Regions from separate parts of the Elizabethkingia bruuniana genome, predicted to be linked through region 2. Evidence: riboswitches for the same ligand, from Rfam matches in the RefSeq annotation. Region 2 holds a riboswitch; each other region holds the start of a gene.
What was found. A riboswitch is a leader RNA that binds a small molecule or an ion and turns the genes downstream of it on or off. The one in region 2 is predicted to bind S-adenosylmethionine.
Positions count from the first base shown of each region.

Region 1: another riboswitch for S-adenosylmethionine. It lies ahead of AYC65_RS11210 (TonB-dependent receptor plug domain-containing protein); the one in region 2 lies ahead of AYC65_RS02055 (Na+/H+ antiporter NhaC family protein).
Region 3: another riboswitch for S-adenosylmethionine. It lies ahead of AYC65_RS03795 (TonB-dependent receptor plug domain-containing protein); the one in region 2 lies ahead of AYC65_RS02055 (Na+/H+ antiporter NhaC family protein).

Region 1 covers NZ_CP014337.1:2,400,845-2,411,994, reverse strand. Annotated here, with positions in the region: gene AYC65_RS11230 (peptide MFS transporter) at 1-1,240, shown strand, start outside; gene AYC65_RS11225 (peptide MFS transporter) at 1,421-3,130, shown strand; gene AYC65_RS11220 (peptide MFS transporter) at 3,259-4,773, shown strand; gene AYC65_RS11215 (thioredoxin family protein) at 4,806-5,339, shown strand; SAM riboswitch class I at 5,413-5,508, shown strand; gene AYC65_RS11210 (TonB-dependent receptor plug domain-containing protein) at 5,573-8,353, shown strand; gene AYC65_RS11205 (YqjF family protein) at 8,414-9,136, opposite strand; gene AYC65_RS11200 (CCA tRNA nucleotidyltransferase) at 9,238-10,662, opposite strand; gene AYC65_RS11195 (L-threonylcarbamoyladenylate synthase) at 10,677-11,150, opposite strand, start outside.
Region 2 covers NZ_CP014337.1:430,841-441,990, reverse strand. Annotated here, with positions in the region: gene AYC65_RS02070 (MFS transporter) at 1-1,170, opposite strand, end outside; gene AYC65_RS02065 (GNAT family N-acetyltransferase) at 1,251-1,709, opposite strand; gene AYC65_RS02060 (pentapeptide repeat-containing protein) at 1,747-2,319, opposite strand; gene AYC65_RS02055 (Na+/H+ antiporter NhaC family protein) at 2,574-3,908, opposite strand; SAM-I-IV-variant riboswitch at 3,961-4,056, opposite strand; gene mgrA (L-glyceraldehyde 3-phosphate reductase) at 4,201-5,163, shown strand; gene AYC65_RS02045 (TM2 domain-containing protein) at 5,212-5,487, opposite strand; gene ffh (signal recognition particle protein) at 5,535-6,899, opposite strand; gene pnuC (nicotinamide riboside transporter PnuC) at 7,271-7,864, shown strand; gene AYC65_RS02030 (IMPACT family protein) at 7,941-8,537, opposite strand; gene ribD (bifunctional diaminohydroxyphosphoribosylaminopyrimidine deaminase/5-amino-6-(5-phosphoribosylamino)uracil reductase RibD) at 8,540-9,601, opposite strand; gene AYC65_RS02020 (DUF349 domain-containing protein) at 9,632-11,150, opposite strand, start outside.
Region 3 covers NZ_CP014337.1:778,322-789,471, reverse strand. Annotated here, with positions in the region: gene dnaJ (molecular chaperone DnaJ) at 1-388, shown strand, start outside; gene AYC65_RS03810 (glycine-rich domain-containing protein) at 621-1,097, shown strand; gene AYC65_RS03805 (DNA-3-methyladenine glycosylase family protein) at 1,203-1,838, opposite strand; gene AYC65_RS03800 (methylated-DNA--[protein]-cysteine S-methyltransferase) at 1,849-2,364, opposite strand; SAM-I-IV-variant riboswitch at 2,898-2,993, shown strand; gene AYC65_RS03795 (TonB-dependent receptor plug domain-containing protein) at 3,371-6,115, shown strand; gene AYC65_RS03790 (class I SAM-dependent methyltransferase) at 6,216-7,013, opposite strand; gene AYC65_RS03785 (hypothetical protein) at 7,735-8,313, shown strand; gene AYC65_RS03780 (WxL protein host-binding domain-containing protein) at 8,400-9,200, shown strand; gene AYC65_RS03775 (COG1470 family protein) at 9,193-11,150, shown strand, end outside.

The sequences.
Region 1 (11,150 bases), 2.0 Mb from region 2:
TAAAGACTCGGGTTATAATATCTTCTATATGGGGATTAATATCGGGGCATTTATCTGTAATATTATTGCTGCCTTTATGCGTAACAAATTCGGATGGGGAGAAGCCTTCATTACGGCTGGTGTAGGAATGTTACTAGGTTTGGTAATCTTTAGTCTGGGCAGAAGACATATCCGCCATGCAACTGAAATGAAGCCTGCAGAAAAAGGAGATACCAAAATATCCGATGTACTGATCAAAGTATTTGTTCCTGCAATTGTTGCCGGAGTTATTGGATGGGTTATTCCGGGGAATATTTTCGGGAGTGATAATACAGATGCCTTTATCTTTGCATGTATCCCCGTAATCTATTTCTATATTTCATTATACCTTAAAGCGAAGTCTGATGAAAAGAGACCAATTGGAGCGTTGTTATTAATATTTATGGTCTCTATGTTCTTCTGGGCAATTTTTAAACAGAATGGAACAGCCCTTACCCGTTGGGCTAATTATTATACTGACAGAACGGTTCCGGCGGCAGTTGAAAAACCATTGGAAAATATCTATCTTGTTGAAACTAAAAGCTATGAGACTAAAGAGGTTACAGCATACGATGATCAGTTCCGTGCACAGAAAGATGCAGACGGTAAGACTGTAAAAGAGCAAGGAAAGGATGTTTATTTCAAAAATATCACTCCAGAAAAACGCGCAGAGCTGGAATCGGGAGAAAATAAGAATGTCTATCTCTACAATACAGAGCTTTTCCAGTCTATTAATCCTTTCTGGGTAATTGTGCTCACACCTGTTGTCGTAGGGTTCTGGACTTTATTACGAAGGAAAAAGAAAGAGCCTTCTACACCAACCAAGATTGTGCTGGGGCTGTTTATAACAGCATTGTCCTGTCTGGTAATGGTAGGAGCAGCCTATATCGCAAGTAATGGTGCCGTGAAAGTTTCTGCTTTATGGCTTGTTGCCAGCTACGGAGTCGTAACGGTAGGAGAATTGTGTCTCTCACCAATGGGATTATCCATAGTATCCAAGCTTTCTCCACCAAGGATTACAGCGTTAATGATGGGAGGATTCTTCCTGGCTAACTCCGTAGGGAATAAGCTTTCCGGTATTTTGGCAAGTACATGGTACAACTACGAGAATAAAGAATACTATTTCTTAGTGAATTTCGGATTGTTAATTTTTGCCTTCTTCATAGGCTTATTAATGCTGAAATTCTTAAATAAAGTAATGAAAGAGAAAGGACTAAACTAAAAGTTGTCCGGATAAAAACCATCCGATATATAGGATGGTTTTTCTTTTTTATAGTTTTTTTCGGAATATAATTAACTGAAAATATGTTACAACAAAGTGTAATATTGAATATTATTCCGGCTTACATACTAAAAAAAACTATATTTGCTCATCTTAACAAAAGTTAACATTAAATAAAATATGGAGACAGTTCAATCTCAGTCGAGACATCCAAAAGGTTTATGGGTATTGTTCGGCACAGAAATGTGGGAGCGTTTTAACTTCTACGGAATGCGTGCTATTCTTACGCTTTTCATGGTTCATGCCCTTATGCTTGGTGAATCGAATGCCTCGATCATTTATGGAGGTTTCTTGGCACTTTGCTATTTAACACCACTTTTAGGTGGATTTATTTCAGATAAGTATTTAGGTAACAGGAATTGTATCATCTTAGGAGGATCTTTAATGGCTATAGGGCAGTTACTCCTGTTCTATAGTGCTTGTATTTTCGATACAGGGCTGGAATCTTCCAAGAGTGTATTCTGGCTAGGATTACTTGTCATTATATTCGGGAACGGATTCTTTAAACCGAATATTTCTTCTATGGTAGGAAGTTTATATCCGCCACAAGAGAAAACTAAACTAGACTCAGCATTTACTATTTTCTACATGGGTATCAACATCGGGGCACTTTTAAGCCAGTATTTTGTACCAATGTTTGCAGATGTTGTTGTAGACGGAAAACAGGATGTATTTGCATTCAAGTGGGGATATTTAATGGCAGGTATTGCTATGGTCTTAGGAACTGTATTGTTCTTCATCCTTAAAAATAAATATGTAGTTACACCAGAAGGTAAGCCAATTGGTGGTGTACCCTCTAAAAATACTGCAGAAGGAGAGGTTATAGAGCAGGCTAAATTTACTGGTTCATCTTTGGCTGTATTCCTTGTACTTTTGGTTGCGTTGTTCTTTGGATTCAGATACCTTTTGGTAGATGAAATTTTCTTTAGCAGCTTCGAGATCGGAACATTAGTAAAAGGTATTATTTATCCTATTATTTATGCATCGGGGATATCGCTTGCTGTTCTTATTTTATTAGATAAAACACTTACAAAAGTAGAAACACAGAGAATCTTAGTAATCTATATTATTTCGTTCTTTATTATTTTCTTCTGGGCTGCATTCGAACAGGCAGGTTCATCACTAACCTTTATAGCTTCTAACCAGACAGACAGAACATTCTTATTCGGATGGCAGATGCCTGCATCTATGGTGCAGATCTTTAACGGAATATTTGTAGTTCTTTTAGCGGTACCTTTCAGTTTATTATGGGATAAGTTAAGAGCTGCAGGTAAAGAGCCGGTTTCTCCATTGAAACAAGCATTTGGACTTGCACTGATTGCATTGTCTTACTTTATTATTGCACACAATGTAAAAGATCTTGGTAGTTCAGGATTACTGGCTATTAAGTGGTTAATATTACTATACTTTATCCAGACTTGCGGTGAGCTTTGCTTATCTCCTATCGGACTTTCATTGGTAGGTAAATTAGCTCCTAAGAGATTTGCTTCATTGTTATACGGGGTATTCTTTATCTCTAACGCTGCTGGTTATGCTTTAGCAGGTATTTTAGGGTCTATCCTTCCTGCTACGGGAGATAAATTCAAAAAAGCCCAGGAATTGGGGGTTAATCTTCAGGATGTTTTAGACAAGAAGGTTACGCTTACAGCAGAGCAGACAGATTTGTTAACGAAGAATCAGATCCCGTTAGAGAATCATACTTTTGCCGGATTTGAGATTCATAACTTATTTGAATTCTTTATGGTATTTGTTGTACTATGTGGTATTGCATCTGTAGTATTAGCTTTAATATCACCTCTTTTAAAGAAAATGATGAATGGTATAAAATAAAATTAGACCTATTCACTAGAAGATAATTATAAAAACCTCTGAGCAATCAGAGGTTTTTTTGTAATTTGGTCGGATTGTTTTTTATTAAAAAACAACTTCACGGAGATTAATTAAATATGTAATGATTAATGAGTTTAACATTAGAACAAATTCAGGATTTTAAAGGAAAATATCCAAGACAGATCTGGAGCCTTTTCTTTTCTGAAATGTGGGAGCGTTTTTGTTTCTACGGAATGAGGGGGATGTTGGTGTTTTTTATGATACACCAGCTAAATTTTGCAGAAGTGCAGGCAAATTTACAATATGGTGCCACGCAGGCATTTGTATATGCGTTTACATTTGTAGGCGGACTTTTTGCGGACAAAATATTAGGTTTCCGTAAATCTTTATTCTGGGGAGGTTCTTTAATGATTGTTGGAAGTATACTTCTGGCAATAGATCCCCACAAATTTTTCTTTTTCGGATTAGCCTTCATCATTATCGGAACTGGTTTTTTCAAACCAAATATTTCTACAATGGTAGGAGAGCTTTATAAAGATGGAGACCACCGTACAGATGCTGGTTTCTCTTTATTTTATGCCGGAATTAATCTGGGCGCTTTTCTGGGAGGTTATGTTTGTGTAGCTATAGGGAAAGGTTATATGCTTTCTTCCGTAATCGAGGAACCGCACCGTTGGAATGTAGCTTTTGGTTTGGCAGCTATAGGAATGTTAGCCAGTCTTATCAATTTTAATTTTACAAAGCGTCGCTTAGGACCAATTGGATTACAACCAGGGCATCCTGATGCTATTGTAAAAACAAAACCGTTGCCTAAATGGGCAGAATATGCTGTATATGGAGGAACATTATTATTCATTCCTCTTATTCAGATTATGGTTTCCAAAACCGAGTATACCGATTATTTTATGTACACAATCGGGCCACTAACTTTAATCTACTTGTTTTATGAGATGACCAAAGTTACGGTTGCTGAAAGAAAGAAATTAATTGCAGCTTTAGTATTTATTATCTTCTCCATTATTTTCTGGGGAATTTATGAGCAGAGCGGAGGCTCTATGAGTATTTTCGCAGCTAAAAACCTGAATGATTCTTTGCTGGGTATTACAGCAGATCCCAACGGAGTAAATAATTCGGGAGGAGCTTTCTTTATTATTTTATTGGCACCTTTATTCGGGTTATTATGGCTGTGGTTAGGTAAAAAAAGAGTTGAACCCAATACGATTATCAAATTTGGACTAGGTTTTATATTTTTAGGATTAGGGTATTATGTATTATTTGCGACAAGATTCTTTTCTGTTAATGGAGTTTCTTCTCTTAATATATTTACTCTGGCATTATTGGTTATTACATTTGGTGAGCTTTGTTTGTCACCAATAGGATTATCGATTATGACAAAATTATCCCCGGCAAGGCTGCAAGGGATTATGATGGGGATGTGGTTCCTGGCTTCTGCATATGGTCAGTATGTTGCGGGACTTATTGGTGCAGGAATGGCTCAGGCTAAAGAAAATGCAGGACCGGCAGAATCATTAATGACTTATACAGAAGGATATAAAATGTTGGGAGTCTATGCATTAATTGCAGGTGTGGTACTGATTTTGATATCGCCATTGGTGAAAAAATTAATGCAGGAAGTGCGTTAATATATTCACAACAATGCCTAAATTTGAATAAGATGAAGAGAATAATTTTATTTTTCAGTATACTTTTTATAAGCTTTGGATATAGTCAGGTTAAATGGATGACGATGACTGATGCTATGGATGCTATGAAGAAAAAGCCTAAGAAGATTTTAATTGACTTTTATGCAGACTGGTGCGGGCCTTGTAAAATGATGGACAATCAGACTTATACAAACCCAATTATTTCTAAATTTATCAATGATAACTTTTATCCGGTAAAATTTAATGCTGAAGGGAAAGAAAAATTGTTTTTTAACGGAAGAGATTTTGACAATCCTAATTTTAAAAAAACACCGGGCAGAGGAGTGCAGCATGAGTTTGCAAGATTCATGAATATATACTCTTACCCATCTACGGTTTTTATGGACGAAGATTATATGCAGATTACAAATCTTATGGGGTTCTTTACCCCGAAAGAAATGGAACCCTATCTGAGCCTTATTTCTACAGAAGCTTATAAAACGATAAAGACAAGAGATGAATGGGATAGATTTCAGTCAAAGTTTAAGTCAAAAATAAAAGAATAAAATAACTCCTATCAGATTTGTAGTATTTTAGATTTTTTATATCTTTGTACCGAAATTATTTCACAGAATTAATAGCTTATTAAGAAAGACGGAGGGAACTGAACCTATGAAGTCTTGACAACCTGCCGAAAGGTAAGGTGTTACATTCAGCCGAAAGGGAAAATAAGTAAAGATATAATGCAATGCCTCATTAGCTTTACTAATGAGGTTTTTTAATCGAAAAATATTAGAATATGATAAAGAAAAACATTTTGACTGAAAAAAAATCCAGAGTTGTACTTACAGCTTCTGTTCTGTTTTTTGTCGGTTTTGGACAGGTATATGGGCAGGAAACAAAAAAGGACAGCCTTAAAGATAAAAATATTGATGAGGTTGTTATTGTAGGTTCACGTTCCGGAGGGCGCTCCAAAGCAGATAGCCCGGTTCCGGTGGATGTTTTCAATCTTAAAGAAACATCTTTAGTATTACCACAAACCAATATTAACCAAATTCTTAATGCTGTAGCACCATCTTTTACATCTACAGTACAAACCAATGCAGATGGTACTGACCATTTGGATCCGGCACAATTAAGAGGCCTGGGACCAGACCAGGTTTTGGTGTTGGTTAATGGTAAAAGACGACATACTTCAGCTTTAATCAATGTAAATGGTTCTCCCGGAAGAGGTACTGTAGGAACAGACCTTAATGCTATCCCTTCTTTTGCTTTAAGCAGAATCGAGGTATTGCGTGATGGTGCTTCTGCACAATACGGATCCGATGCTATTGCCGGGGTTATGAATTTACAGTTAAAAAGAGATACAGGGAAACTTACAGGACAGATTAGTTATGGCGGTTACTTAACAGATGCAGCCAAGAATCATACAGGCAACTGGGATGGTGATCAGATTCAGGTGGATTTAAACTATGGTGCTAAAGTGGGTAAAAAAGGAGGATTTGTTAATGTGACTTTTTCTTCCCAGTATCGTAATCCAACTTTCAGAGCAGGTGCTGAAAGCGGAAATATATACAATGCCTATAATGCTATTGAAAAGAGAGCTGCTGAAGGAGGTGTAAACCTTTCATCATATTTTACACGTATGGATCAGCTTAACAGCCAGCAACAGCAACAATTGATTGGAGTTATAAAACAGTATGCACAAAAAGTAAATTATTTTGATAATGCCTACCAGCAACAAATTCAGAATGCTGGTAATATTTCGACACTTCAGGGGCTTTTAGGAAATAATTATACAGATCAGGAATTAGCCTACAGAGGACAAGACAGACGTGACTTTAATATGTGGGTTGGGCAGTCCAAGCTGAACAACAATCAGATTTTTGTAAATGCTGAAATCCCGTTAAGTGATACCTGGAAAGTATATACATTCGGTGGCTATGGATACAGATACGGAACTTCGGGAGGTTTCTTTAGAAAGCCAAATCAGTCCAGAACATTTACAGGGCTTTATTTAGATGGTTATTTACCTAAGATTAATACAGATATACAGGATGTATCGCTTTCTGCAGGTGTAAAGGGAACATGGGATGGCTGGAATGTAGATTTTAGTAATACTTTTGGGCAAAACTCTTTTGATTATACAATTAGTAATACAGGAAATACCAGTTTAAGATTTAATTCTCCGAGTAAATTTAAAGCAGGGGGACTTAGATTTTTACAAAATACAATAAACCTGGACTTTAGTAAGAAGTTTGATGTTTTTGAGGGATTAAACTTTGCTTTTGGTGGTGAGCAAAGACATGAGAATTTTAAAATAAATGAAGGGGAGCCGGCTTCTTATCTAACCTATGATATTAATGGAAATCCGGTTACAGACTATGTAAATCAACTAAGACCAACAGACTTTTTTGGTAATGCATTGCCTGGAGGATCACAGGTATTTAGCGGATACAGAAGTGTGAATGCAGTAAGTAAAAATCGTAATTCTTATGCTGCCTATGCAGATGCAGAAGTTAACTTTACCAACTGGTTATTGGTAGACGGAGCTGTACGTTATGAAAATTATTCAGATTTTGGGAATACGGTAAATTTCAAGCTAGCTTCACGTATAAAGTTGACGAAGGATCTTAACTTTAGATTTGCTGGATCTACAGGATTCAGAGCGCCATCTATTCACCAGATTTATTATAATACAACATCCAGCTTATATGTTACAATACCTGGAAATCCAATAGGAGAAATTCAGGAAGTAGGAACATTTAGTAATGACTCTCAAATTGCAAGAGGTTTTGGCATACCGAAACTAAAGCAGGAAACCTCTCAATCTGTAAGTGCAGGATTTACCTATAAAATCCCGGCCTTAAACCTGAATATTACAGCTGATGGCTATTGGATTAAAGTAAAGAACAGAATTGTACTTACAGACTTATTTTCTAAGTTTAAAGGAACAAATCTTACTCCTGAACAACAAGAAGTAAACAACACTATGAATGCTTTAGGTGTTGATGGAGCTCAGTTTTTTGCTAATGCTATAGATACTGAGACCCGTGGAGTAGATATTGTAATCAGTCATAACTATAAAACACCTGGATTCTCTTTGAAAAATGATTTTGCGATTAACCTGAATAAAACGAAAAGAGTAGGAGATATTCATTCATCAGATTTATTGCATAATGCAGGTTTGGATAATGTATATTTTTCTGAAAAATCCAGAGTTTACTTGGAGGAGGCTGTACCGAGAGTGAAGGCGAGTCTTGCACATACTTTACAATTTGGTAAGTTAGATGTGTATGTAAGAAACACTTACTATGGTAAAGTTACAGGTGCAGATATAATTGTACAACCAGATACTCACCAGATTATGTCCGACAGAGTAATTACAGATCTTTCTGTAGCTTATGGATTTACAAAAAATATCAGTTTAACACTCGGAGCCAATAATGTATTCGATGTGTATCCTTCCAGAAACCTTCCGGTATCTTCTAATAACGATCAGTTTGTATATACCAGATCTACATCGCAGTTCGGAATGAACGGACGCTATGTCTTTACAAGGCTTAATTTTAATTTCTAATTGATACATTAAAAACCCGCATCAGATTCTGATGCGGGTTTTATTTTCTGTTTATTTAGTTTAGAGCTTTTCTGCTTTCCAGGAAAGTACTTTTACTCCGGGTGAGTAGTGGCTGGCAATAACTTTTTCAGCATTTAAATTAATTGCCTCAAAACCATAATTTAAAGATAAATCTGAATGATTAACAGAATGCAATGGCCATTCTGCGTGATGTATCTCATATCTTAAGGTTTTCTGATCTTTGATAAGATATAAACAATATCTCTCAGTTAACCATAAATCGAAAGCTGTTTTGTTCTCTATTCTTTCACGAGGCTCAAAGTTCGCTATGAGAGAGAATCTCTTTTTTGTATTTCTATTGCTATAACTTTCAGTACTGCGTTTGATCTCAGATTTTTCATAAGGCAATCCTGATAATGTTCTTGCTACAAAAGCAGAAAGTTGTTTTTCGGCTTCAATATTAAGAAAATACACGCCCTGCTTATCGTCATTGTTGATATAAGTACGGACATTTATCTCGTAGAAATCTGAAATAAATCCTACTGAAGGAAGATTTCTCGGACGTATTTTTTCCATTTTAAAGGCCACAACAGAGATGTAATATTTTCCTTCGAAGCTATCAATATTTAAATTTTCAGGGACAAGCTTTCTAAGCAAATTGAAATCTACTTCAAAATGCAGGAATAAAGCATCATTCCACTCCTGATAATATTGCCATTTTCCTTTTGGCAGTTCCCAGGGTCTGTGGCGGGTATCCTTGATTAGATTTTGAGTGTGATTCATTTCAGGGTTTCTTTTAATTAGGATAATCCATGTATGATAATTAGCCTTCCTAAAATATCTACAAAATAAAGCGTTTCAATTTTCTGAAACGCTTTATCTATTTACTTTTTTATTTCAACGCCTATCAATGAGGCTTGTTCTATAACAAAAATTCTGGCAGCTTCTTTTTCGTTTGGAATTTCTCCTTCCAGAATAGCTTCTTTCACTTTTTCTTTCAGAATACCAATTTCCTTACCGGGCTTTAAAGAAAACATTTCCATAATTTCTTCTCCCGAGATAGGAGGCTGGAAATTGCGTACATGATCTTTCTCTTCTACTTCCTTTATTTTTTGTTCTACATACTCGAAATTTTTCTTGAAACGTTTCTGTTTGCTCGAATTTTTAGTCGTAATATCAGCTTTACATAAGGTGAAAAGATCTTCAAGGTCCTTTCCTGCGTCAAAGAGAAGTCTTCTTAATGCACTATCTGATGTATCATCCGTAATAAGGGCAATAGGACGGGAAGATAGCTTTACCATTTTTTGTACATACTTCATTTCAGTGCCTAAAGGAAGTTTCAGTCTTTGGAATAGTGTTTTTACCATTTTAGAGCCCAGAAACTCATGACCGTGGAAAGACCATCCCTGTTCAGGTGTGAATTTCTTGGTAGGCGCTTTTCCTACATCATGGAGCAATGCAGCCCAACGCAGCCATAGATTGTCTGTATTTACAGAAATATTGTCTACAACTTCCAGTGTATGATAGAAATTGTCTTTGTGGGTTTGTCCTTCTTTTTCTTCTATCCCCTTAAGAGCTGTGATTTCAGGAAGAATAATATCGAAAAGTCCTGTTTTCTCCAAAAGACTCAATCCTATAGAGGGCTTTTCGGAAAGCATTATTTTGTTGAACTCTGTCATAATGCGTTCCATAGATACAATTTCTATACGCTTAGCTTCCTGCTTAATAGCCTTTAATGAATTGTCTTCAATTCTGAAATTAAGAGTAGACGCAAATCTTATAGCGCGCATCATACGCAAAGGATCATCAGAATAGGTTTGTGATGGTTCCAAAGGGGTGCGAAGAATTTTATCGCTTAAATCCTGCATTCCGTTGAAAGGATCAATCAGTTCTCCGAAATTTTCCTTCCCCAGAGATATTGCCATTGCATTAATAGTAAAATCCCGACGCTTCTGGTCATCTTCCAATGTGCCGACTTCTACCTCCGGATTGCGGCTGTTTTCATTATAACTCTCTTTACGTGCTCCAACAAATTCCAGATCGAGATTCTGATATTTAATCATAGCTGTACCATAGGTTTTGAAAACAGAAACCTTAGGTTTGGGATTGATATTTTCTGCTACGGTTTCTGCAAGTTTGATTCCGCTGCTCTCCGTTACAAAATCGATATCTGTTGGATCCTTCCGTTGCATAAGCAAATCACGAACATATCCGCCTACTATATAAGCAGATTGCGCATTTTTTTCTGCAGCCTCAGAGACCAGTTTGAATATTTTTAAGTGTTTATTTTGGTTAAGATTGATCTTCAAAATATATCTTTTCGTTATTCTCTAATGATTTTTATTTTACCATCCTGACCGATTTTAATCACGGATGATCCAGGGTATTCAGAAACAACATCGTGAAACTCTTCTACAACATAGTCAACCTTTTTCAGAATATCAGAATCTATGTCTGCAAATTTCAGCGGACTTTTGTTGCCACTAAGATTAGCAGAGGTAGATACTAATGGCTTGTTGAGTTTGGAGATAAGTTTCTTACAAAAATCATTTTTTACCAGACGAATTCCTATACTGCCATCCTCTGCTAAAAGCTCTTTTGGTAGGCCTTTAGGATTGTCATAGATAAAGGTAATAGGTTTTTCGCTAAGATCCATCATTTCCCATGCCAGTTCAGGTACTTCTACCAGTTCCTGAAGGCGGCGTTCATTTTCTACAAGGATGATCATAGATTTATTAGCATCACGGTGCTTTATATCGTAGATTTTTTTTATCGCTTCGATATTAGTAGCATCACA
Region 2 (11,150 bases):
TTCTGGGTTAATGTTAACAATAGCTATACAAACTGCTGCCACAAGTAAAACCATAAACTGGATCAACACAAAATTCCAGCCACCATAATGCCAGCAATTTACACCTAAAACGGTTCCTAAAGCACCTCCTATAAAATAACACGTCATATAAACCGTATTAATCCGACTATTGGCTGATTCATCCAGTGTATATATTGTCGCAATATTGGTAATCTGCATGGCCTGTACACCAACATCCATTATAAATACAGAAAATACAATCATCCATATATTCGACGGAAATACCATCATCAGGATTACTGAAGTTACTACAACCAGAATACTATACAGAATTCCGCGGGCAGGACTTCCTTTGTCTGCCATTCTTCCAACAACCGGAGCAACCAAAGCACCTCCCAATGCTACAATGCCTAATAGACCTATTTTATCACTTTTCAGAAAAAATGGTTCTCCGGTAAGGTGAAATGTAATTGTAGTCCAGAATGAGCAAAAAACACCAAATACCAATGCTCCTATTATGGATAATCTTCTTAGCTTCGGGAAACGCTTGTACTGTGCAATGGTACTTTTCAGTAACTCTCCGTAGGTTCCGCTAAATTGCGTTCCTACATTGGGCAGGGTAAAATACACTAAAACCATCATGATCATTATGACAAAAGCTGAAATCATATAGATAGACTGCCATCCCCATAATCTGGCACTATAACCACTTACCACTCTCGCAAGAAGAATTCCGGATAGTAGTCCTGTGAAGACCATTCCCACTATTTTACCTTTATTTTCTGTTGCCAATGTTGCTGCCATAGGCATTACAACCTGAGCAGCTGCACCCATTGCGCCTATAATCAGACTCATCACATAAATCCCATAAAGATTATGGATCAGAGCCATTCCAAATAGTGCCAGAACCAGTACAAAAAGCATTAACAGGATTAATTTTTTCCGGTTCATCTTATCTCCATAAGGTGTAATAAAAAAAAGCCCCAGACCATAGCCTGCCTGAGCTAAAGCCGGAAGAAGTCCAACCTCATTTTCAGATTTATGTAAAGATTTGGATACCTCATCCAGAATAGGCTGTACATAATACAAGCTGGCGACACTAACACCAGCAGTAATGGCCATAATCAGAATCTGTAATCGGGATAATCCTTTTTGTATGCTATTTTCCATACTGCAAATTTAAATCATACGTCATAAAAAAATCCCTTTAACAGGGATTTAGACAATCTATTGTATAAAATATACAAGCATTAATTTTGTGGTGAATAAATCATCAGATTACGGTAATGCTCTTTGAATCCTTTATTCAGGTATAGTAACAATGCATTTTTGTTATGCCTTTCAATTTCCAGCATGACTACTTTTAAACCCTGATCTTTGGCAAAATCTTTTACAAAATCTACAGCCAGTTTTCCATAGCCTTTACCTCTTGCTTTCTCGTTCAGGAAAAGTTCATCCAGAAAAGCTATTCTTCCTCCGAACTCAAAACTGAATATATAAGTCAGAATTACATATCCAATCACCTCATTTCCTTCGTTGTACATAACAAAAGCACTTCCCAAATCCGGATTTTGTACAAACTGGTGGAAGTTAGATCTGGTAAGATCTTCGTTGAAAGGGTATTGATCGATTGCATAAAACTCACGCATCATCGTTACCATATCTTCTATTTGTCCTTCATCCAGTTTTCTGAAAAATTGATGTTCCATAAATAATCTGTTTGTAACAAAGATAAGCAAAGCTTTCTCAAGAATCAATTTCCAGATCGTAGTTATCCAATAAGCCGACAAGGTTGTGTGCTGAAAACTTTGCCTTTTTAACTTTATTTTTTGACAAATCAACAGAAAAGTATTTTGCTGTTCGGAAATCTGTCCGCTCTAATATACTTCCTGAAAATACAGACCCAGACAGATCACTATTATCAAAAACAACATAGGAAAGATTGGTCTCAGTAAAATCAGTCTCTATAATTCTGCAGTTTTTGAACAGCGTTTTGGCAATATTTTGCTGATAAAAGGAAGAATGTAAAATCTGACAATCCTCAAAACGAAAAGATAAACCAAAAGGATTACAGTTTTCGAAATGCAGTCCCATAAGTTTGCAGTCATTAAACTTTACATCCTTGAAGCTAGTCCTTCCAAATTTTGTAAGGCTAAAATTACAATTCACAAACTGACACTCTGCAAGCGAAACCGAAAATAAATCTGTTTCGGAAAAATCACAGTTACTAAAGGTGCAAAATTCATAATCACCTTTTGGCAAAGGAGTTTCTTTAAAGTTGATCTTTTCGAAAGTTTTATCTAATTCGTAAACAGACATTGGCCAGAAATTTTAAGAAGTCACAAGTTAGCAAATTACCAAAGAAAAGTGCAACCTATACAGGCTGCACTTCCAGATCAAAACATCTCATTTTTTTTGGTTCAACAAAATAAAAAAGGTTTGCCGACGTGCAAACCTTAATTTTTTTCAAAATTTATATTCTCAAATACAATTATGTCGATGAATAATTTCACTTTCTTATTTTCAACATCTTAAAGTTAAGAAAAAAAATATTCCGTTGGTATGAATCAATGTTAATTTTTTGCAATATTTAAATTATCCGTGCCTGCTTTGTCTTCCTTGATATTTCCGACATAAATATAAATAAACACTGCTATGAGGAGTAAGAAAAGATAGAAACTGTTCTTCAGTAATTCCGGATAGCTGATTGTATTCTTGCTATAACCTGTAAGAATAAGTATCTGTGCACCATAAGGAATAATTCCCTGTACAAAACATGAAAATGTATCTAAAATAGAGGCTGTTACTCTTGGTCTGATTTTATATTCTTCAGTAATCTTTTTGGACACTTTACCGGTAATAACAATAGAAATGGTGTTATTTGCTGTTGCAGCATCTGTAACACCTACAAAGGTTCCTATTCCTAACAATGCAGATTTTGGCCCGTTTATTTTGCTTCGTATCAGTCTTAAAAGATTATCTATTCCTCCGGCTTTTTCAACCATAGCTGCCAGTCCTCCTGTAAGTAAGGAAAGTAGGAATATCTCAGTCATACTGGTAAAACCTTCATATATCTTCTTACCAAAATCCAGAAAACTAAAATCATGGTAAATGAAACCAAAAATACCGCTCAGTACAATACCTATAATCAGTACCAAAAATACATCCAGTCCGAAAAATGCCAGTACAATGACAGCGAGGTAAGGAATAACAAGTACAGCAGAGGACAAACTTACAGGAGTAGTATTATGTGCAACTTCGTTAGTTCCTGCTCCTACGTAAATATAAATAAAGAATGCTATAATAGCTGCTGGAAGAGCAAAGCCTATATTATTCCGGAATTTGTCCCGCATATCACAACCTAAAATCTGAGTGGCAGCAATAGTAGTATCCGAAATAATAGATAAATTGTCCCCAAACATGGCTCCTCCTAATAATGCTGCTCCTACAACATTGATATCACAGCCACCTGCATTGGAAAGTCCGACAGCAATTGGACCCAATGCTACAATTGTCCCGACTGATGTTCCGGAAGCTATTGACAAAAATGAAGCAACAAAGAAAATACCTGCCGGATAATATTGTGGTGAAAGGTTATTGATTCCAATATTTACAATAGCATCTACACTTCCTATTGATTTGGATACAGTAGCGAAAGCTCCTGCCAGTATATAAATAATACACATGGTAAGAATATTCCGATCTCCACAGCCCTCCAGAAAGGTGGATGTTTTTTCTTTAATTGTTCCTTTAATTATAATGAAGGCTGATATTATTCCTACAACAATAGCTATAGGCGATGGCAATGCATAAAAATCATTGTAATAAATTCCGGCTCCCAGAAACACCAGAATAAAGATAAGAAACGGGATTAGTGATCGTAAAGATGTGCTCTTTTGTGTCGTCATTCAATCTAATTTTTTAATTATTTTGATCAGCACACTTTCAGAAAATAGGGATGATTTCAACATTTTTTCCGGAAACGGCTTATCGATTTTAGCACCTTGCTTATTGTTGCAGGTTGCTACCCAAATTTTGGGGTTCTTGATAATTTTAGAGTGCAAATATAAATTTTTAATTTAAAAAGTGAAAAATAATTTGAGAATGTCATAAGAAAAACGATGCCCTCACTTACCAAAATGATTGTCCATAGCCTTGTAGAATGTAGACTAAAAAACATAACTTTGATAAAAAATAACGATGAAATATAACAGATGTGGCAGAAGTGGTGTATTACTGCCCGCAATATCATTGGGATTATGGCATAACTTCGGATCTGTAGATGTCTTCTCTACAGCTGAGGCTATTATCAAGACGGCTTTTGATAAAGGAATCACTCATTTTGACCTGGCAAACAATTATGGTCCCGTACCCGGATCTGCCGAAGAAAACTTCGGGAAAATCGTTAGCAGAAATTTTAATGGCTTTCTCAGAGATCAGCTGTTCATTTCTACTAAAGCTGGTTATACTATGTGGGATGGTCCTTATGGTGACTGGGGCTCCAGAAAATATCTTATATCCAGTCTGGATCAGAGCCTGAAACGTATGAATCTGGATTACGTAGATGTATTCTATTCTCACCGTCCGGATCCTGAAACGCCAATAGAAGAAACTATGCAGGCATTGGATTTTGCAGTTCGCAGCGGAAGAGCTTTATATGCCGGAATTTCTAATTATAGCGCTGAACAAACGCAGCAAGCAGCTAATATATTAAGAGAATTAGGTACACCATGTCTTATACATCAGCCTAAATACTCTATGTTTGTGCGGTGGACAGAGGAAGGTCTACTCGATGTATTGGAAGATAATGGTATTGGGTGTATTGCTTTTTCTCCTCTGGCTCAGGGATTATTAACAGATCGTTATTTAAAAGGTATTCCGGAAAACTCTCGTGCAGCAAAAAGTCATGGCTTTCTGCAGAAGAATGATATTACCGAAGAAAGATTACAACAAATTACAGCTCTGAATAATCTGGCACAGGAAAGAGAACAGACACTGGCACAAATGGCTATTGCATGGCTATTGAAAGATAACAGAGTAACATCTGTACTTGTTGGAGCTAGTTCGGTTGAGCAACTACAGCAAAATCTGGAAAGCATTAACAATCTGGATTTTTCCCAAAATGAATTACAACAAATTGAAGAAATACTGAAAACAAAATAGCCTGAGGTTTTCCTCAGGCTATTTTTATTTTTAAGTGGTAAGGTTAAATTAGAACCACTCTTTTTTACCTTGAACGTAAGTTCTGTCGAACTCCTCATCAGATTTAGTCAAATAGATAATACCTTCTACAAGACCAATCACACTTGCAATACCACATGTAACAAATGTAGCTATAAGTTGAATAATTCCTGCTTTAGTATATCCTAAATAGAATTTATGTATTCCCAAGCTTCCAATTAAAATACCTAAAACGCCTGCTGCAACTTTCTTTTCAGACTTATAAGGTACTTGTTGATTGTAGTTTTGTTGTGTTGTCTCTTCCATAATTTTAATACTTGTGTTTATTATTTAATAATTAATTATTTGCTGTTTTATTTACCAAATCCAGGCATTCCGCCACCCATTCCCGGCATACCTTTGCCCATCATAGCCATTAACTGTTTTCCTTGAGGTCCCTGCATCATCTTCATCATTTTACCCATTTGTTCGAACTGCTTCATTAAAGCGTTCACATCCTCAAGTTTGCGTCCTGCTCCTTTAGCAATACGCTGTTTTCTGGACATATTAATAGTGCTTGGTCTTCTTCTTTCTTCCGGAGTCATAGACTGGATAATCGCTTCGATGTGCTTGAAGGCATCATCATTGATATCCACATCTTTTATAGCTTTTCCAACTCCCGGTAACATTCCTAAAAGGTCTTTCATGTTACCCATTTTTTTAATTTGCTGAATTTGCTTTAAAAAATCGTCGAAACCAAATTCGTTCTTAGCAATCTTCTTGTGTAGCTTTTTAGCTTCCTCTTCATCAAACTGCTCCTGAGCCCTTTCTACTAAGGAAACAACATCCCCCATCCCCAGGATTCTGTCTGCCATCCTTTCCGGATAGAAAATATCCAGAGCATCCATTTTCTCACCAGTAGAAATGAACTTAATTGGTTTTTCTACTACCGAACGGATCGTTAATGCTGCACCACCACGGGTATCACCATCTAATTTGGTAAGAACTACACCGTTATAATTAAGGACATCGTTGAAGGCTTTTGCTGTATTCACAGCATCCTGACCCGTCATAGAGTCAACTACGAAAAGAGTTTCTGTAGGTTTTACAGACTGGTGAACATTACGAATTTCGTTCATCATCTCTTCGTCGATAGCCAAACGCCCTGCGGTATCTATAATGATAACATCGTGCTTGTTTTGCTTTGCAAATTCTATTGCATTCTGAGAAATCTGAACCGGATTAAGGTTGCCTTCTTCAGTATATACAGGAACTCCTGTCTGACCACCTAATACTTTTAGCTGATCGATCGCAGCAGGACGATAAACGTCACATGCTACCAATAAAGGGTTTTTGCTCTTTTTCTTCTTCAGAAAGTTTGCTAATTTCCCGGAGAATGTCGTTTTACCAGAACCTTGTAAACCTGCAATTAGTATAATTGTTGGTTTTTCGGAAAGATTAAGTCCTTCATTGGTTCCTCCCATTAAATCCACTAATTCATCATGAACAATTTTTGTCATCAATTGTCCCGGTGTAATGGATGTTAAAACATTTTGTCCTAAAGCTTTATCCTGAACTCTTTTTGTAAGATCTTTTGCTACCTTAAAGTTAACATCGGCATCTACTAATGCACGACGAATTTCTTTAACGGTTTCGGCAACGTTAATCTCGGTAATCTTACCGCGTCCCTGGATATTTTGTAAAGCTTTATCTAGTTTGTCCTGTAAACTATTGAACATAATTAAATCTATTCTTTGGTAAGTTGCAAAAATAAGGAAAAGATATGAGATATAAAGTATGAAGTTAATATCAAGAGGTAACAAGATACAAGATGCAAGAAATAAGATAATAGACATTTGGTCTTTTAGTCTTTAACACTACCTAATATTGTAACAATAAGTTCTTAAAACCTTCTAATTAGAGATCAGGCACTGACAACCGATAACTATTAACTGTCAACCAGCAACTGTTAGCCGAAAAACCTTTATCTTTGCACCTGTCAATGGGGTGCCTTAGTGGCTGAGATGATACCCAGGAAGTTTTTCCGCACCTGATCCGGATAATGCCGGCGTAGGGATCTGTCATCTCCTCATCAAAATGATTTATTACAATGATGCAGGAAATTATTCAACAAACAACATGGGTAGAATGGCTGGGTGTTATTCTTTCAATTTTTCAGGTCGTATTATCCCGACAAAATAATCCGATAAATTATCTCTTTGGAGTGGTCAGTATTATCCTTACACTAATCGTAATGTTCAATGCTAAACTCTATGCCGAGTTCACACTCAACCTTTATTATCTGGTTATGAGTATCTATGGCTGGCTTTACTGGAAGTATGGAAAAGCAAAGCACGAAGCTCCTATTTCTTATACAGATAATACAGATAAGCTAAAAACTGCAGGCATTGTTGTTTTTAGTTTCGGTATTTTTTATTTCGCTCTTACCCACTTTACAAATTCGGACGTACCAATATGGGATGCCAGTGTAAGTGCTTTTGCATGGGCTGGTATGTGGCTGATGGCTAAACGTAAAATTGAAAACTGGATATTACTGAACGTCAGCAACCTGATCTCAATTCCTTTGATGGTCCACAAATCGCTTTACCTGTATGCTATATTGAGCGTTATTCTATTCAGTGTGGCTGTTTCAGGATATTTTAACTGGAGAAGGATATTTAGGGAGAGTAAGATAAGTCAATAAATTCGCAGAAAGACTCAAACTGAACAGTATAGATAATAGCTAAAAATGAGTATCTATTCTAAAAACAAGGTTTAGGTTATCTATTTCTCAAAATACCGGACAAAGCCTCTTGAATTTCGTCTTCGTCTTTTAGTTTTACCAAAGCTTTTATTTTACCATAAGCACCAGAGTCAAATTCCAGTACTTTCGCATTGTATTTATTCAGAACAGTAAATATCTGATTCTGGTGGCTGAAGTCAAATTCCAGGGTTAATACCTTTTCGAGTTCTTTGGTTATCATTTCTGCAAAGCTAAGTAGTTCTTTGGCTGATTCTTTGTAGATTTTCACCAGTCCGCCAACACCAAGCTTGGTACCACCATAGTAACGCACCACAACTAATAGTATATTGGTTACATCGTGTCCCAATAATTGATTATAGATTGGCAACCCAGCACTTCCGGAAGGTTCTCCGTCGTCATTTGCACGGTAATTCTCACCTTTCAGTCCCAGTCGGAATGCATAACAGTGATGTGTCGCTTTAGGATGCAGAGCTTTGACTTCTTCCAGTCGTTTTTTCACATCATCCTCATCCAGTACCGGGTAAGCATAAGAAATGAATTTACTCCCTTTTTCTTTCAGGGTAATATCTAAAATTGGTTTGGCGATCGTATTATAACTGTAGTTGGATTCCAATATTATTTATTTCTGTAAATCTTTAACTGATTATCTCTTAGTTGTTCAATAGTTTGAGCTTCATACTGAAGTTCCGGTGCTTTTGTACCATTATTCAGAAACAGATTTTCTGCCTTGAATACCCAGGCTTCATCCCAGATATCATGCTCTATAAATTGATTCAGGGTATATGCACCACCTTCTATAATAACAGATTGTATCTGATGTTTATATAAAACTTGCATAAGATCGGGCAAGAAGTTTTCTCCAAAATCAGCTTTCAACCAATGGACATTACCTTCTGCTTTTTCTTTTTTTTCATTTATGATAAAGGTTACAGCTTCATCATTGAATACTTTATAGTCAACAGGTACTTTCAGTTCTCTGTCTAAAATAATACGCACCGGATTGTTCCCGCTTACCTCTCTTACTGTAAGCCCGGGGTTATCATTCAATACTGTTTTTGTACCTACCAGAATGGCCTGTTCATCTGCTCGAAGCTGGTGATTTTTCTGCTGAGAAAGTGCATTGCTAATGGCATACGGTTGAAAATCCTTATCCATAAATCCATCTGCAGATTCAGCCCATTTCAGAATAATATAGGGACGCTGCTTACGATGGTAAGTAAAAAAACGCTTATTTAACTCATCACACTCAGCTTCCAAAATCCCGGTTATTACTTCTGTTCCAGCAGCTTCAAGAATTGCTTTTCCCTTTCCATTTACTTTGTCGTGCGGATCCATAGATCCTATAACAACTCTGGGAATTCCCAATTCTACAATCTTTACAGCACAAGGAGGTGTTTTCCCGTGATGTGCACAAGGCTCTAACGTTACATATATTGTACTGTCTTTCAGCTGCTCTTTGTCCTTTACATAATTAATTGCGTTGATTTCTGCATGAGGCTCTCCTGCTTTATGATGCCACCCTTCTCCTATTATCTTACCATTGGATACAATAACACTACCTACCAACGGATTGGGATAGGTATTCCCTAAAGCTTTTTTTGCCAGCTGCAGTGCACGCTGCATGTAAATGTGATGTTCTTCCATATCTAATAAAAAATCCAACATTGACAGAAACATCAATGTTGGACAGTTATATTTTTAATGATCTTACTCTTCTGTCGGCTTCTCCTCTTTTTCCTCAGAGGTATCTGCTTTTGGGTGATCATGCTCTGTAATAATTTGATGTAATTTGGAGCGAAGTCCTTCCAGTTCTTCTTTTTTAGCATCAAGGCTATCATAAGTAGCTTTTAACAGAGGATTTTCTCTTGTCGGATTACTAAAGAAGGCCAGGTTATTTTCCAGTTTGGATACTTCAGATTCCAGATCTGAAATCTGATTCTTAATCTTACGAGCTTTATCTGTAAGCTGAGTTTCGGAAAGGTTACCATCAGAAAGCTCATAATCTTTCATTCTGTTCAGCCTCATCTTACTTCTGAGCGCTTTATTAAATTCCGTATTGATGCTGATTTTATCACGTGGAACTTTACCAATGGCATTCCATTCGTTTTTGATTCTGTTGATTACTTCAGCACTATTTTCTCCTTCCTCGATATCCTTAAGCTCATCCAGAAGTGCTTTTTTCTTTTTATAATTAGCTCTCCAATCATCTGTTGCTCCATCTCCTTTCTCACGGAATTTGGCGAAGAAATGATTACATGCATCACGGAACTCGTCCCATACTCTGTTAGACTGACTTCTTGGTACATGGCCAACAGCCTTCCATTCTTCCTGAAGCTTTTTAAATAAAGGTACTGCAGTATCCCAATCTTCGGAATCCTGATTGTCTTTCGCAGTCTGAATCAACTGTAACTTTCTTTCAAGATTCTCCTGCTGATTCTTTTTCAGTCCTTTATAGAAATTGTTTTTTGAAGCATTAAATGCACGAAGTGTTTCTTTAAAATCTGTCCAGTTCTGATTAGAAAGCTTTTTCGGAACACTTCCCAATGAAATAAATTCATTTCTTAATTCCTCCACTTTTTTAATAGCTGACTGCCAGTAAGAATGTGCAGGTTCTTTTTCAGGAGCGGAAAGTTTTTTAAGTTTTTCTATAATTTCATTCTTCTTCTCCAGATTAATTTTCTGATCGGCTTCGATCTGTGCAAATAACTCTGCTTTTCTCTGGTGGATAACATTGGAAATTTCTTTAAATTCGTCCCAGGTACTGTCTCTGAATTCCTCAGCTACAGGTTCTGCTTCTTCTTTCCATAATTTATGAAGATACTGAAGCTCGTTCAACGCTTTTTGTACTACAGGCTCATCTTTAAGCTCTTTAGCACGTGCAATAATATGCTGTCTTTTCTCCAGATTATGAGCATATTCCTGCTCACGGTATTCTTTATTTAAGTCCAGCATCTGATAAAACTGATTCAGATGGTGGAAATAGTCATTGCTGAGTGTTTTAAATTCAGATTTTGCAACCTGACCGGCTTTTTGCCATTCATCTTTAACTTCTCTTATCGCTTTAAAAAGATTGGTTCCCGCTTCAGTATTGGTATACAGATTTTTAAGCTTTTCAATAATAGAGCGTCTCTGTAACAGGTTTTCTGCATGTTCCTTCTCTACTTCTTTGTGATAGCTGTCCTGTTTTTCTTTAAAAATATTGGAAAGCGCGTTGAATTTAGATCTT
Region 3 (11,150 bases), 350 kb from region 2:
AGATCTTTTAGTTGTTATTGAAGAAGAAGAAGACAACACTATAAAGCGTGAAGGTGATAACCTGCACCAGGAACTTTATATATCTTTTGCTGAAGCTGCATTGGGGACTTCTAAAGAAATTCCGACAGTAGGTGGAAAAGTAAAAGTAAAAATCGATGCCGGAACTCAATCCGGGAAGATTCTTCGTTTAGCGAACAAAGGATTACCAAGCATCGACAGCTACGGAAAAGGTGATATGTTTGTACATATTAATGTATGGACGCCTCAGAAGCTTTCTAAAGAGCAAAAAGAATTCTTCGAAAACCAAATGGAATCTGATGAAATGATTCCTAAACCAACAGGAAAGGAAAAAACTTTCTTTGAAAAGGTAAAAGACTTATTCAATTAAGTTATACATAAATCAACTTTACAATAGCCTGCTTTTTTAGCAGGCTTTTTTATACATAGTCCTTGAATCATTCAGCCATCATAAGACTTTTACCACTCATGGTTCATTAAAAATGTTAAACTTATCTAAATATTAATGCGACATTATTGCATTTATAAATAAAGATATTATATTCGCAACTAAGTTGCATTTAAGAAGATAATATTATTCCTATTTTTAAAACCGATCTGTTATGATGTTTCCACAAGTCTTAAAAAATACGTCTTATCTTAATTATCGTAATGACGATGTCCTGTCTCATTTTTCCTGTTTGTATAATCTCCCCGCTGAAGAAATTGAAGAACTTTTTCAGGAAACAAAAAAATATATCGCAATTTGTACACAGCCCGGAATATATATCAATGACGACATGCTGATTATAGAAGAGATGTGGAATAGCTTTATTGTATTTACTTCTGCCTATACCGAATTTTGTCAGCGTTTTTTCAATCGCTTTGTCCATCATACACCCTTGCAAAAGAAGAATGAAACTGAATACATTAATTCCCAAATCATTTGTGCAGAAGCTAAAAGAGATGAATCCACACGAAAAAAAGAATTACTAATGAATACAGTCTATGTATTGTGTGGAGAAAAAACCGTTTCAAAATGGTTCAAGGAATATCCGGAAAAGTATACAAAGGAATATATAAGAGCTATACAGAGATAAAACTTATACTCTGCGATTACAACAAAATGAAAACTTGATATAACAAGATTTTATTCTTGCAATTTTCACTAGTCTATTTTCTGTCCAACCTATTACAAACCCATATTACTTATTTCTTGCACTGGACAAATAGTAATGCCAAAGCATCATTGTAGCTATAGTACGGTAAGGTTTCCAGTTTTCACTAATACTTATTATTTCTTCTCTTGTAACAGAAGATTCGAGCTTCTTTAGACGTTTTAGTGCATTTACCGCTGCCAGATCAGCAATAGGAAAAAGGTCTGTGCGCTGCAATACAAACATGAGGTAAACATCTATTGTCCAATTTCCGATACCTTTGAGTTTAATAAGCTGATCCCGTATTTCCTCATTTGTTATTTTTTCAAGTTCATGCAGTCTTACCTCTTCATTTATAAGAGCCCGGGCCAATCCTCTAATGTAAGTGGATTTCTGCCGGCTTACAAAACAGGCTTTCATTTCTTCATCAGTAAGTGTAAGAATCTTTTCGGGAGAAATATCTATAAGCTTTTCTCTTAGTTTATTCAAAGTAGCCAATGCTGATGCTAAAGAAACCTGCTGTTCTAAAATGATATGAACAAAAGTTTCAAAACTATTATCCCTTGTCCACATTGGCGGATAGCCATATGCATCCACAATATCTTTCAAATGATTATCATTATTAGCCAGCTCATCACAAATTATCCGGAAGTTTTCAGAAGTAAAAGTAGAAGATGTATTCATTGTACATTTATTAATCGAAAAGAGAAGGTATTGTGTATTTATTTTCCAGATTTAATAAAATAGTTTTATTGGCGATACCTCCGGCAAAACCAACCATATTACCGGAAGCTCCAACTATTCTGTGACAAGGAACAATAATAGAAATAGGATTTTTATTTAATGCCCCACCTACCGCTCTTACAGCTCTGATGTCTCCTAATATCTTTGCCAACTCACCATAGGTTGTGGTAGTACCAAAAGGAACGTCCAATAAAGCTTTCCATACTTTTTTCTGAAATTCGGTGCCCGAAAAATCAAGCGGGATATCAAAAACAGTCCTGGCCCTTGCAAAATATTCGGTTAATTGTTGCTCAGTTTTCAGAAGTATAGGATTTTGATCATCTCTTTCCGGAGCAGATAATTTTGTCCGTTTATAGTCCTCCCCTTCCCATAATATAGCTGTAAGGCCTATATCTGAAGCGATAAGCCTGATTATCCCAAGTGGTGAAGGCATATCCTTGTATGCTAATTTCTGATTGTCTTCCATTTTTTATGATTTGCCCGCGAATTCAGTTCTATCTATTCACACTGCATATGCAATAAATTCAATATATTAAGCCTGATTCAAATTTATTAAACTTTTTGCAGTTTCTAAAACAGCTTCCATGTTGCTTATTTACTACAACCTCAACAGTATTTTTATTATTCTAAAGAACGCAACCTTTTTCCATTATTAGCATCTTATTTAGAAACAGGAGCCATCCTGTCTAGAACACCAACCAAATATTTAGATATGATACCAAAAGGACAAAATATTTTTAAAATACTCGCGTTTCTGATTGTTTATAATATACTGAAAGTGTGTCATAAGATATTTAATCTTCATCCTGATGCATGTGAATAAATCATTGTAAATCTTAATGATTTCTATACTCCTCTTCAACAATATTTTCATTAATATGGTACATAAAAGTACTGATAGCCAAGCCTAACAGTTGAAAACAAAATAAATCCTATCAAAAAGGTATAATTTTATTTCCATGATGCATTTTTATTTCAAAAAAAGAAATATATTTGCACCATAATTATCAAGAACTTCAAGAGAAGTAGCAACCTGCAACAACAAGCAAGGTGCTGAAATAGATAAGCCGATATTTCGGAAAAAATGTTGTATTCTATTTTCATTTTGTTGAGTTCTTGTGTTAAATAAAACACATTAATGAAATATCAAAAAAGAAATTTCCGATTACTTATTCCGTTTACCGAGTTAATACTTTTAGGCGCTTTTATAGCACCCTATTATTCTTGTATTTTCCTCACACCAGTTACTCTGCTTTTAAGCACTATTACTATTCTCCGATTGATTAAAACAAAAGGAATGATGCACAGTATGTGCTGTTGCTTATAAATACAAAGCTACAAATCACCCTTACAGGAAATCTATCTTGTTTCTCATGATGATGGGGCTAATAAATCTGTTAGCTTTCATTACTATTAATTATCAATCCAAAACGGCTCTGAAATATCGGGAGCTCTTAATCAATATCAACCTTATGAAACGACTATTACATAAAACTATTATTGCTTCATTAACCTCTGTATCGGCCATTTACTATGCGCAAGACAGTTTACAAAAAGCCAAAACATTAAACGAAGTTGTACTCCTGGGAACCCGGAGTTCCAGTCGTACAATCGTAAACTCTCCGGTACCTGTAGATATTATTGAACTGTCTAAAACTTTGAAAGAAGTACCACAAAATTCGATATCCAGCACACTTAATTTTATTGTCCCTTCATTTACTTCTACCTCTCATACTGTAAACGATGGAACAGACTTTGTAGATCCTGCACAAATCCGTGGATTGGGACCTGATCAGGTGCTGGTTCTCCTTAATGGAAAAAGAAGACATCAGTCATCTCTGGTCAATGTAACCCTAACTCCCGGAAGAGGATCTGTAGGCACTGACCTGAATGCAATTCCTGCTTTTGCTTTGGAAAGAATTGAAGTCCTGAGAGACGGTGCTTCCGCTCAATATGGCTCCGACGCAATAGCTGGTGTTATAAACCTTGAATTGAAAAAACGCTTAGGCTTCTCGGGACAGGTATATCTTGGCGGGTATGCATCTTCCGTTACCAATAATCATACCGGTGGCGTGGATGGCGAAAATATAGGATTAGACCTTAACTACGGTACCAGAATTGGTAAGAAAGGCTTTATCAATTTTACCTCATCCTTGCAATACCGCGATCCTTATTCAAGAGCCGGAGAGCAACAAGCTGATCTTTTTAACGGATACAACGCTATATCTTATCGCGCTGCACAGGACAATATTAATATAGACGGTCTGTACAAAAACATCAACAATACACCGAATACAAACCAGATTATTAATTATATCCATCAATACAGTAATAAGGTCGATTATTTCTCTGCAGGAGAAAAACAAGCTATTCAGAATGCCAGCAGCATACCTGCACTTCAACAGTTATTATCTAAAGATTACACTACTCAGGAACTCGCTTATCGTGGTCTTGAAAGAAGTGACTTTAACATGAGAATCGGTCAATCACGATTGAAAAGTGCACAGCTCTATTTCAATACAGAAGTTCCGATCAGTGATCAATGGAAAGTATTCTCCTTTGGTGGCTATAGCCTGAGAAATGGAAATGCAGGAGGCTTCTATCGCTTCCCAAACAATCCGAGAGCAGTTACAGGCCTATATCCTAATGGTTTTTTACCTCAGATAGAATCTACTATTTATGATTATTCTCTTGCAGCAGGTGTTAAAGGTAAATGGAACGACTGGAACATTAACCTGAGTAATACTTATGGTCAAAACAATTTTAAATTTGGAGTTGCCAATACTCTTAATGCTTCTTTACTGCAAAATTCACCAACTTATTTTGAAGCAGGAAGTCTAGGCTTTCTTCAAAATACATTAAATCTGGACTTTCAGAAAAAATTTGATGTGTTAAAAGGATTAAACTTAGCCTTCGGTGGCGAGTATCGACACGAGAAATACAGTATCACTCCGGGGAAAGCAAATTCGTATCAACAATATGACATATTTGGAAACCCGGTTACTGAAAGAACAGCAGTAAAAGATATTCCTACAGATTTTTTTGGCACTGCACGTCCCGGCGGTGCGCAGGTTTTTCCGGGATATCGTCCTGAAAATGAAGTTTCCAAGGGAAGAAATAGTGTAGCAGCTTATCTTGATGCTGAATTGGAAGCAACAGATTGGCTCTTCCTGGAAGGAGCACTTCGCTATGAAAACTATACAGACTTTGGCTCAACATTCAATTACAAACTAGCTTCCAATATCCGGATATCTCCAACGTTTAACTGGCGCCTTGCCGGATCTACAGGATTCCGGGCTCCTTCGCTGGCACAGTTATACTACAGTTCTACTTCCACTCTTATCAATGGCGGAAAAACTACTCAGGTAGGAACCTTCCGCAATGACTCCGATGCTGCGAGACAACTGGGAATCCCCCAGCTGAAACAGGAAACCTCTAAGTCTGTAAGTACCGGATTTAACTGGAAAATACCTTCTATAAACCTTTTATTTACAGTAGATGCCTATTTCACCCGAATTGATAATCGCGCAGTTCTGACAGATTTATTCACAAGACCTCAAGGAAATTTTGCTGACGGAACTCCGGAGAGAAATTTGCAGCAGATATTTGATTCCGTAGGTGCTGAAGCTGCAAACTTTTTTGCTAATGCCATCGATACAGAAACTAAGGGAATAGACATAACAGTATCTCAGCGTTCCCGATTTGCACCCGGAATCTCTTTAGAAAATAATCTGGGGATTAATCTTAATCAAACCAGAAAAGTAGGTGCTATCAAAGCATCCGAACAGCTGCAGGGCCAGATAAACAGCTATTTTTCTGAGGAAAACAGAATATATTTTGAAGAAGCTGTTCCCCGTTTCAAAGCTATTCTTGGTCATAATTTAAAAATCAACAAGTTTAATTTCTATGTACGAAATGCTTATTTTGGTAAGGTTACCGATGCCAATATTGTAGATGCAAACCTGGATGGAGTAACAGAGCCTAATGAGCACGTAATATTGGGTGGCAAGCTTGTGACAGACCTGTCTGCCGGATATCAATTCAACAAAAATATTTTGTTAACAGTAGGTGCCAATAATATTTTCAATGTACAGCCTACACAAAATCCCAACATTAATAGTCTTACTGCCGGAAATCAGTTTCTTACTTCCAGACAGGTCTCTCAGTTTGGTATTGGCGGGCGTTATCTATTTGCCCGTATCAATTTTGATTTTTAGTGAGCGTAAAGCTATATCCGGAACTCAATCTAAACAGGTATTAATAAAAACATCATAGGTTTTAAAACCTATGATGTTATATACTTCGCAAGACATAAACTTACAGTTTTACTGACCAAGTTGCTATAAAGCCCGGTACATATTCTTCTATGAGAAACCTTGAAACCGGAGCAGAAGATTCATGAAAACCTTTAATCAGAAATCCGGACTGTAACTGCCCTCCTATCAACTGGGACAGACTATGCCCAAAAGTTAAAGCCTCATTCTTTTCTTTCTTAGCTTGCAGAGCCTCTTCATCAATATCTGTTAAATCTGAAAAAGGAATTTTATAACGGGGCTTTATAATTCCCTGTTTTCTGTATTCCGGATTACGATCAGCAACAAACAGAACCGGATTATAGAAACTACTGAGTAATTTTCCTCCGGGTTTCAGTACACGGAAACATTCATCCCATACAGGTTGTACATCCGGAATATACAGATTGGATATCGGATGAAAAATACAATCGAAGGTTTCATCTTCAAATACACTCAGATTCCGCATATCACCTTGTATAATTTCCAAATCAAGATGATCACGCTCTGCAACCAAACGGTCTTTTTCTAATTGATTTTCAGAAATATCAAAGACTGTAACTTTAGCCCCGGCAGCTGCAAGAACTGGCGCCTGTTGTCCCCCGGCAGATGCCAGACACAAAATCTTCATTCCCTTTACATCGTCCAGCCAGCCTTTGGGTAACGGATCATGAGTTAAACGTACCTCCCACTCCCCATAACGGGCTGTATTAATAATTTCGGAACTTACGGGTCTCGACCATTCACAATCCAGATTGGATAAATGATCCCATACTTTCTGATTATATTCTTTACCTGATTGATTATTTTTATGACTTATCATTATGCTTTACGATTAAAATTGAACTTAATTATTTATAATAATGCAAAGCTTAGCTATATGAAATAAACATTTATCAGAGATAAATGCTGAAAGTGAATTCTATTAAGAGAATACTTCAGAATTGGTATAAGCTGATCCCACATCTGCTCACAAAATATTGCTCTTCTAAAAATCTGAGATTATATATAAACCCGGAGATAAAAACATATCCATGAGACGAATACCACAATTACTATATATTTAAGCCATGCCTCTGTTAAACATTCTGATTAACAGTAAACTTTCTTCTAAACTTTAGTCAATTGAGATTAAATTAGCATGTCTTATGGGTCTTTTTAGTATTAAGATTCTTTTTAGGTGTATTTCCGGCAGATGAAAAGTCTGTTTTATGGCCAGGACTACACTGCAATATTAGGAATAATTTCCAATATAACTACTCTGCACCATTGTTTTAGGGAAGTTTTCTTTCTTAATATTAAATCAGAAATTGCACTTCATATATCGCCACAATCCTTTATAATCACCGATATAAACGGTTATATAGAATACAGCTGGTTAATTTTCAATAAAAAAATAATTGATATATTTTCACTCATAATACATTACTACAACAGTATAAAATAATACATAAAGCAAAAAATAAATATATAATTCAAAAAAAAATAATTATTAATGAAAATTTAATTATATTCACTTCACAATACAATCAAATACAAACAATATGAAAAAATTAAATTATCCATTGGCATTATCCATTGTGCTTATTGCTGTATCTGCAAATGTGAAAGCTCAGGATAAAAATTTTGATAGTCACTCTATCGCAATAACAATTCCAAAAGTTGCTTTAGTAGATATAGAGCCGGCAGCCAGCAAAAACCTTACATTGGCATTTACTGCGCCGACTGAAGCAGGACAACCTCTTACCGCACCGACTCCCAATAGCACACTTTGGTTAAATTATTCGTCTATAAAATCTCAGGCGGATACTACCCGGAATGTTACAGTAAAACTAACGGCCCTAGTACCGGGTGTAGATATTAAAGTTACTGCAGCAGCAGCTACCGGTTCTGGTGGTGGAACCCTGGGGACTCCTTCTGCTCAGCTTATATTAAGTGCCGCCGACCAAACTATTATAACGGGAATCGGAAGTGCTTATACAGGTGATGGAGCCAATAATGGACATAATCTTACTTATGCACTTAATTATGGTAGTGCAGCTGGTTCTGTAGCGTCTTATAGCGATCTAGATGCTACAGCAACAGCAACAGCTACTGTGACTTATACCATTTCAGACAACTAAAATCTGAATATCTGTTTTTTTAGAAGAAGAAGCCGCACACGCAGTTTCTTCTTAAATTCTTATGTTATTAATTTAATATCCAGTGTATGCTTAAGCGTATTCTATATATTGTTGCATTTATTATGCAATTCGGGCCTTTACACGCAAGTATAGTAGTCCTAAATGGTCTCACTCATAATTATAAAGTAGAGAACGGTCATGTTTATAAGGGAAAAATAGCTATAGAAAATACCGGTAGCACTTCACAAAATGTAAAAATATATCTGCAAGATTTCAGCTATAAATCTGATGGCAGTGTGAACTATACAATTCCGCTAACCAATACCAAAACTAATGCAGACTGGATAAAACTAAACACCAATCTGTTAACCCTGAAGGCTAAAGAAAAAACTGAGGTATTTTACGAGATTGTCGTTCCGGATAAAATAACTCAGGCTGGCAGCTATTGGAGCGTACTTATTGTAGAGCCTGTGGATGATATAAAACCCAGCGATAAAAAAATAGGCGTAAGCATTACTTCTGTAGTTCGCTATGCAATACAGGTAATTACAGATTATAAAACAGAAAATACAAAACCCGATCTTAAATTTGAAGGTGTAAAAGTAGATAATGTTGAAGGCAAACGAATGCTAAAAATAGCCATAGCGAACAAAGGATCTGTTTATTGTAAGCCCACTCTATCAGCAGAAATATACAGTATTAAAAATGGACAAAAGATCAATAATCTTACCAGCATGCCTATGGGTTTGTTACCAGACTCTTCCAAATCTTTTTATATAGATATTAGTAAAATCCCCCCCGATAAATATAAAGCTGTAATTATTGCGACAGATGAGAACGAAAATGCCTTCGCTCTTAATGTAGAATTAGAAATAAAGAATGATTAAAAACCTTATTCTATATCTTATCATCCTATTTCCGGCACTTATTTATTCACAGCTCCAACCACAGCAATCTATTAGTAAAAAAGATAGTTTAGTGCCGGGAACGGCCACTTCTGTATCTTTTATTATAGAAAACAATACTACTGAAGATAAAGTGTACAGCCTGCAGGTCAGCACATCTACCCAGCTTATCACTCCGATTATAACTAAAACCGAATTGAAAATCCCGGCACGTGAGAAAGCGCTCTATATAGTCCCTATACGAATTGCTACCGAAGCCTCGCGGGGCTCTTATCATATATTTCTACAAGGAATTGAAAAAAATCCAGAAAACAAATTCACCCAATCTGTAGAAGTTAACATTTCCAGCACACGCAGTTTATCTCTTACTGTACTTAATACTCCGGAGTTTGTAAGAGCGGGGGAACCCATCACAGCTTCTTTCTTGCTAAAAAATAATGGAAATACAACCGAGGCCCTAAAATTAGAAAGCAGTCCTAGTTCTTCTATAGATAAAGAATCATCATTCTCTCTAGCACCGGGAGAAAACAAAGTGATTAGTATAACTCAGAATACAGATTCTGAGTTAGGACGAAATGATTATCAGAATCTTAGTTTATCAGCACAAGCTTCTGGTTATTCGAAAGAAAAGCTTACCGCTTATACCAGTGTAAGAATCATTGCTGTAAAACCAATTGAAGAAGACATCTATTATAGATTTCCAATATCAGCTTCTGTCTCTTTTATTGGAATGCGCAACAGGGGTATTTATGAGAACGGCTTTCAAGGGGAGCTTTATGGAAAAGGCAGCCTGAGTAAAGAACATAAAGATATGCTGGAGTTTCGGGCAGTGAGTCCAAACCCGGTTGAGTTTAGTGCCTTCACCAAATATGAAGAATACTTTGTTAATTATAAAAGCCAAAATCTGTTTGTCCATTTAGGTGACAAGACTTTTTCTTCTTCATTTCTTACAGAGTATGCCCGTTATGGCCGTGGCGCAGAACTGCGTTATGATTTCAAAAAAGTTTCTCTGGGTGGTTTCTACAATCATCCAAGATTCTTCCGGGACATAAAGGACGAATTCAATCTGTATTCTACATTCAGACTGGGGAAAGGAAACGAAATTACGGCCGGATATCTGTATAAAAAACCACAAGCCGATAACCATAATGACTATTTAAGCAGTACCTATCTGGATTCCAATGCACATCTCCCCTATCTGATTACCAAATTAAAACCTTTTAAAAATATTGAAGTTCAGGCAGAAGCTGCTTATAGTGAAACCCATAAAACGAATGGTACTGCTTATATGCTGCAAGCACAGGCTTATTATGAAAAGGTAAATGGTAATATATTATATATGAAATCCAGTCCTCAGTTTGCTGGCTATTTCAATAATACCAATTCCATTAATGCAAATATACAGTATAGAATTACCAAAAGACTTAATGTTTTTGCTAATTACATGCAGGATGCTAAGAATTTTCAGCGAGACACACTACTACTGGCAGCTCCTTACCGAAAGTTTTTCCAATATGGAATTAATTTCAAGTATATGAAAAGTGGCAATATTGCATTCAATAATGGTTTTCAGACCTATGAAGACCGGCTGAAAACCCAACAATTCAATTATAACGAAAAGTTCTTTAAAGTTAGTATAAACCAGAAAATAGGCATTTTTAACCTGAATATGGAAGGTCAGTTCGGTAAAACAGATAACTACCTTACAGGCTTCACAGGTAATTCCAATTTTTACATGGCCAATGTTAGTTTCGACAAATTCAAAACTACTTTTAACCTGTTCGGGAGCTATGGAACAACTTCCCGTTACCAAGAAAAAGACCAAAAACAAATTTATTACGGGGCAAGAGTCTCCAGCCGGCTTTCACAATATAATTCGTTGAGTATTTTTTATCAGAACAACTATATCCCGGAAGAGTATTACAAAGACCG